2 linked regions of the Thermopolyspora flexuosa genome follow. The protein of the gene in region 1 interacts with the protein of each later gene in a pairwise test. Links are inferred from orthologs where the notes say so. Each region holds a gene or a part of one and is shown on either strand. Other genes may lie near its edges. The genes, in order: rsfS and FHX40_RS11955.

What was found.
Region 2: the proteins of rsfS (region 1) and FHX40_RS11955 interact in binary tests that used the Escherichia coli proteins (3 or more experiments, as listed by UniProt). The link is inferred for Thermopolyspora flexuosa from one-to-one orthologs.

What each region holds. Positions count from the first base shown.
Region 1 is NZ_VFPQ01000001.1:1,304,129-1,307,391, forward strand. Bases 128-3,076 are described here. They hold rsfS (ribosome silencing factor), read left to right. Parts: upstream 128-1,372; coding sequence 1,373-1,780; downstream 1,781-3,076. Other genes in these bases: FHX40_RS05740 (M48 family metallopeptidase), read right to left, coding at 128-414; nadD (nicotinate-nucleotide adenylyltransferase), read left to right, coding at 644-1,255; FHX40_RS05755 (histidine phosphatase family protein), read left to right, coding at 1,777-2,412; FHX40_RS05760 (carboxylate-amine ligase), read left to right, coding at 3,009-3,076. In the rest of the region: more of FHX40_RS05740, read right to left, coding at 1-127; more of FHX40_RS05760, read left to right, coding at 3,077-3,263. UniProt on the Escherichia coli protein: Functions as a ribosomal silencing factor. Interacts with ribosomal protein uL14 (rplN), blocking formation of intersubunit bridge B8.
Region 2 is NZ_VFPQ01000001.1:2,820,728-2,823,958, forward strand. The notes cover bases 7-2,923. They hold FHX40_RS11955 (ATP-binding protein), read right to left. Parts: upstream 2,062-2,923; coding sequence 952-2,061; downstream 7-951. Other genes in these bases: FHX40_RS11950 (DUF5682 family protein), read right to left, coding at 7-891; FHX40_RS11960 (VWA domain-containing protein), read right to left, coding at 2,075-2,923. Also shown: more of FHX40_RS11950, read right to left, coding at 1-6; more of FHX40_RS11960, read right to left, coding at 2,924-3,231.

The sequences.
Region 1 (3,263 bases):
GATGTGCGCGGTCTCGTGCCCGATGACGAAGCGCAGCTCCTCCTCGTCGAGGAGGTCGAGCGTGCCCGTGGTGACCACGATGAACGGGTCGTCGAACCCGATCGCCATCGCGTTCACCGACGGATCCTGCTGGACGTAGATCTCCGGGATCCGCGGCAGGTCGAGGATATAGGCGGCGTCCCGCCCCATCTCGTGCAGCGACCGGAACTGGGTGTCGCTCGTGCGCACCGCCGAGGCGAGCCGCATCAGGCGCAGCCGCCGCTCGCTCACCAGGCCGGAGAGCTGCTTGAGCACCGAGTCGAAGCCGCTGAGCGAACGCATCGCGACCAGCGCCGACCGATCGGCGGGATGTTCATAGGCCCGGGAGCTGATGCCGGGGAGAGGGACGCGTCTGCGATCCGGAATGGTCGTCATGGTCGGCATGCTACGTCCGCATTCGGGGCTCCGCGCGGTTCGCGGAAACCTCGCCGAAACCGGACGCCGACCCTGGCGAGGGCATGCCGGCCCGGCGCACGGTCACGCAGCGTGGCCGGGAGGCGGGATCGGCGGGGCCGCCGCGGGCGGGCCGTACCGTGCCGGAGGGCGGGCGGCGAGGCCGGGGGTGGCTGCGGATCACGGTTCGCCGGGGGTTATCGTCAAAGTCATGAGAAATGGGGCGGAGATCAGGCGTCTCGGCATCATGGGTGGGACGTTCGACCCGATCCACCACGGGCACCTGGTCGCGGCGAGCGAGGTCCAGCACCACTTCCAGCTCGACGAGGTGGTGTTCGTGCCGACCGGGAGACCCTGGCAGAAGGCGGACCGGGAGGTGTCGGACCCGGAGGACCGCTACCTCATGACGGTGATCGCCACGGCGTCCAACCCGCGCTTCTCGGTGAGCCGGGTGGACATCGACCGCCCGGGCCCGACCTACACGCTGGACACGCTGCGTGACATCGCGGCGCTGTACGGGCCGGACGTGGAGCTTTACTTCATCACGGGTGCCGACGCGCTCGCCCAGATCCTTAGCTGGCGGAACGCGGAGGAGATGTTTAAGATCGCGCACTTCGTCGGCTGCACCCGCCCGGGGCACGTGCTCAAGGATCCGGGGCTGCCGGAGGGCAAGGTGAGCCTCATCGAGATCCCCGCCCTCGCCATCTCCTCGTCCGAATGCCGCCAGCGCGTCGCCGCAGGTGAGCCGATCTGGTACCTGGTGCCGGACGGGATCGTGCAGTACATCAACAAGCGTCACCTCTACCGGCGGAAGCAGGGGTAGCTGTTCATCCCGATTACGCTGGTGACAAACGGGGTTGTACCAACGGGGGGACAGTGGGCACCCTGAAGGGGTAGACACCCGCAGGGGTTCGCTCACCCAGGAGGACGAAACCGCATCGTGGCCGCATCCCAGAGATCACTCGAGCTGGTGAGGGTCGCCGCCGAGGCCGCGGCGGACAAGCTGGCCGACGACATCATCGCCTACGACGTCAGCGAACAGCTCGTCATCACCGACGCGTTCCTGCTCTGCTCGGCGCCGAACGACCGGCAGGTACGCGCCATCGTCGACGAGATCGAGGAGCGGATGCGGGTCAGGGCGGACGCCAAGCCCGTACGCCGGGAGGGTGAGCGCGAGGGCCGCTGGGTGCTGCTCGACTTCGTCGACGTCGTCGTGCACGTGCAGCACGAGGAGGACCGCGCCTACTACGCCCTCGAGCGGCTGTGGAAGGACTGCCCGGTCATCCCGCTCCCCGAGACGGTGGCGCAGCTCGCGGCACAGCGGGCGCGCGGGGGAGCGGCCTCGTGAGCCGGCGGGTGGTCTGCTGGCGGCACGGTCAGACCAGGTGGAACGTCGAACACCGTTTCCAGGGGCACACCGACATCGAGCTCGACGAGACCGGGGTGGCGCAGGCCGCCCGGGCGGCCTCGCTGCTCGCCTCGCTGAAGCCGTCCCTCATCGTCTCCTCCGACCTGCGGCGCGCGTACGACACCGCGGCGCACCTCGCCCGGCTCACCGGGCTTGACATCAACGTCGACAAGGACCTGCGGGAGCGGTCCGGAGGCGACTGGGAAGGGCTCACCAGCCAGGAGATCAAGGAGCGCTGGCCGCACGAGTACGCGATCTGGTCGATCCCGAACGGCGAGCCCGCATCGGCGGTCGCGACGCGGGTGGCCGACGCGATCCGGCGCTGGGCCGAGCGGATCGAGGAGGACCAGGTGCTCGTCGTGGTCTCGCACGGCGCGGCGATCCGGTTCGGCCTCGCCCACCTGCTCGGGCTGCCCGAGGAGCTGTGGCACGCGCTCGGCGGGTTGAGCAACTGCTCCTGGTCGGTGGTCGAGCAGGGCCGGTCCGGCTGGCGGCTCATGGAGCACAACGCCGGCACCCTGCCCGAGCCGGTGCGCAGCGACGACATCGCGGTCCAGACCGAGGAAACCTGACCGGGGACCCGGTCCTCCGGGGCACCCAGGGCCTTCTCGGCCCGTGGTTCCGCAGGGGTCCGGCCGCCGCATGTCCTCGAAGCTCCTAGGGGGAACCACGTCGTTGGGCGGCGGCACGTCCCTTCGCGCCGGTGCCGCGGGAACCGCGAAACGCGCCGCACGGTCGAGGGTCCCTGCGTGCCGGGCACCGCTTGCCGTGCCTGGGCGGCGTGCCGTGGCCCACGAGGTCCGGCTTGTTCATTTCTCGTCGGTTGTGCCCGTCGCTGGGCCGAGGGTGGTTCGCTCGGCTTGAGACCGGCCTGCCCGCACACGGATGGTGTCGTGCGGCCTCCGGCGGCCCCGGAGCCGGATAGCCGCGCGGAGGATCGCATGAGCCGGTCGGGCCAGGACGCGAAGGTGCCCTTGGTGGCCCGCCGGGCCGCGTGGCAGCGGCGTGTGCGACGGTAGCGCCTGCGGAAGCCCGTCGGCGCTCCTTCGTCACGCGACGGGCCGGGGTGAACACGGGACGTCGCCGGGTGGATTGTCCGGTCGAATACCTTTTTGCGATAACTTCGCGAACTCCGAAGTGTGCGGGTGGATGCGGGTATTTCTCCCGCATGGATTACAACGTCGCAGTAGGGATCGAGGAAGAATTCCACATCGTCGATCTCGCCACACGCGCTCTGGTGCCACGCGCCGGTGAGGTACTCGAGCGTCTGTCGGGCGGGCGCTACGCCGCCGAGATGCAGCGTTCGGTGGTGGAGACGAACACCCTGCCGTGGCTCTACCTCGCGGACCTGCGCAAGGACCTCACCGAGCTGCGGGCGAGGCTGATCGAGGCCGCCCGGCCGCTCGGCCTCGCGCCCGTGGCG
Region 2 (3,231 bases), 1.5 Mb from region 1 along the record:
GAAGGCGCCGCACACGTACATGCAGCGCTCGGGGTCGGCGCCGGTGGCGGCGAGGTGCTCGCGGATCCGGGTCCACATGTACCGCTCGCGGTCCTCGTCGACCCGCAGCCGCTCGGTGTCGTCGGGCCGCAGCCGCCGGAACAGGCTGCCGATCATGATCATGACCTGGCGGTAGGTGGCGTAGTCGGCGCCGCTGAGCGGCTGCTCGACGTACTGGTCCCACCACTCCGACCAGTGCCGCACCCGGCCGTGCCGCAGCAGGTGCGCCTCGAGGTCGGCGAACCGGGGCCGCAGGTCGCCGATCTCCACGCCGACGGCGTCCCCGTGCAGCGCGGCCTCCTCGTCCGGTGCCTCCGCGCCGGGCCCGGCGGCGGGGCGTCGCGGCTCCCACTGGAAGACGTGGTCGGCGGACCGGTCGACGAGCACCAGCTCGACGCCGGGCGTCTCGAGCGCGTAGGCGATCGCCTGGTACTCGGCGGACGCCTCGGTGATCGGGGCGACCACGCTGAGCGGCGCCCACTCGGCCGGGAAGCCGTCGATCTCGGCGGCGAACGCCTGGAGCGCCACGGGCAGGCGGCAGTTGCGCAGCTCGTCGAGGAGCGGCCGCATGTCCTCGCACAGCTCCAGGTAGATGACCTCGGGCCGCTTCTCGCGCAGCCGGCGGGCCATCGCCAGGGCGGAGGCGGGCGAGTGGTGGCAGACCGGGAAGATCTCGAGCCGCTCGGCGAGGGCCCGGTCGACGTCGTCGACGATCCCGGTGAGGATCCCGGCGAGCGCGTCGGGCTCGCCGGTGAAGGCCTTGGCGGCGTCGAGGAGCTGGGCGCGCAGCGCGGCGAAGGCGCCGCCGCCGACCGGCCCGCCGCCGGGGCCGGTCGTCAGCGCGGTGTCCATGTCGGTGTCGATGTCGGTGTCCATGCGGGGCAGGTCCGTCTCCGGTGTCCGCGTGCGTGGTCAGGACAGGGTGGCGAGCGCCTGGCGGCCGCCCTCGAGGAACTCCTGCCACGGCCCGCCCTCCCGGCCGCGCGGCTCGACGACGCCGTGCCAGTACTTGTTGAGGATCGCCAGGTCCTCCGGGCTGCGCCGGGCGAGGCAGCCGACGAGCGACCCGGCGAGGGTCTCCGGCCGCAGGGTGCGGTCGCCGAAGAAGTGGCTGTGCAGGATCGCGTCCTCCAGCACGCCGATCTGCTCGGCGGTGGACAGCGACGACTCCAGCCGCTCCTCGTCGCTCTTCGCCGAGGCGGCCGCGGCGCGCAGGTCGGCGAAGCTCTGCAGCAGGATGTCGAGCAGGCTGGGCGGCACCTCGAGCTCGATGCGGTGCCGGCGCAGCAGCTCGGAGGTGCGGAACCGGACGATCTCCGCCTCGCTCCGCTTGTTCGCGACCACCGGGATGCGGACGAAGTTGAACCGCCGCTTCAGCGCCGAGGACAGGTCGTTGACGCCGCGGTCGCGGCTGTTGGCGGTGGCGATGATGGAGAAGCCGGGCTTGGCGAAGACGATGTTGTCCTCGTCGAGCTCGGGGATGGCGACGTACTTCTCCGACAGGATCGAGATCAGCGCGTCCTGCACGTCGCTGGTGGCCCGGGTGAGCTCCTCGAACCGGCCGATCACGCCCTGCTCCATCGCGGTCATGATCGGCGAGGGGATGAGCGCCTCGCGGGACTGGCCGCGGGCGATCACCATCGAGATGTTCCAGGAGTACTTGATGTGGTCCTCGGTGGTGCCGGCCGTGCCCTGCACCACGAGCGTGGAGTTGCGGCAGATCGCCGCGGCGAGCAGCTCGGCGAGCCAGCTCTTGCCGGTGCCCGGGTCGCCGATGAGCAGCAGCCCCCGGTCGGAGGCGAGGGTGACGATGCTGCGCTCGACGAAGGAGCGGTCGCCGAACCACTTCTGCGGGATCTCGCGGTCGAGCCCGTCGGACGGCTCGGAACCGAGGATGAACAGCCGCACCATGCGCGGGCTGAGCCGCCAGGAGAAGGGCTTGGGGCCGGTGTCGATCGACTCCAGGTAGTCGAGCTCGTCGGCGTACTTGATCTCGGCCGGCGCCCGCAGCATGTCAGACATATGGTGATCTCTCCTAACCGAGGCTGAGGAAGGTCTTGAGTTCGGCGACGAGCTTGCGGATGTGCCCGGAGATCACCGGGGTGCCCATCGCCTTGAGCCGGTCGCGGAACCAGGAGTCGACGCTCTGGTGGCCGGAGCTGTTGACCGAGCCGACCGGGATGAAGCGCACCCCGGAGCGGTGCACGGCCTCGAACTCGGCCATCAGCGCCCGATCGTCGTAGAAGTCGGAGATCCACACCATCGCGGTGTTCCGCGGGTCGGCGATCTTCTCGCGGGCGAGCCGCATCGCGACGGTGCCGTCGGTGCCGCCGCCGAGGTCGGTGCGCAGCAGCACCTCGAAGGGGTCGTTCACCCAGGGGGTGAGGTCGAGCGCCCGGGTGTCGTACGCGATCAGGTGCACGTCCACCTTGGGCAGCCCGGCGAAGATCGACGCGAGGATGGTGCAGTTGACCATCGCGTCGACCATGGAGCCCGACTGGTCCACCACCACGATCAGCCGCGCCGGCGTGGTACGGCGGGCGGTGTGGCGGAAGTAGAGCCGGTCGACGTACAGCCGCTGGTCCTCCGGGCTCCAGTTGACGAGGTTCTTCCAGATCGTGCGCCGCAGGTCGAGGTTGCGGAACACCCGCTTGGGCGGCACCGAGCGGTCGATCTGGCCGACGCTGGTCTTCTCCACCTGGGTGCGCAGCACCTCGGCCACCTCGTCCACGTACCGGCGGATGAGCGCCTTGGCGTTGGCGAGCGCGACGCCGGACAGGTTCGCCTTGTCCCGCAGCAGCTGCTCGACCAGGGTGATCGTGGGGGTGAGGCGGCGGGCGAGCTTCGGGTCGGCGAGCACCTCCCGCAGGTGCATGCGCCGGACCAGCTCGCCCTCGAGCCCGGCGAGCACCCCGCCGAGCTCGCCGCGCGCGGGGTGGCCGCGCAGCTCGCCCGGCGCGCAGCCGACCGCGCGCTCCAGCCAGCCGGCGTCCTGCTGCCAGCGGGCGAGCTGGGTCGCCGTGACGTTGCCGTCGCCGGTGGCGAACACGTTGAGCAGCAGCTTCGACACGAGCGCGGCGCGGCGCACCTCGGCCGGGCCGGGCCCGGCGCCGGGCTCGTCCGGCCCGAGGTTCTCCGGGACCATGAGGCCGGGCAGCTCGCCGGCGAGCTCGGGGAAGCGCTGCACCACGG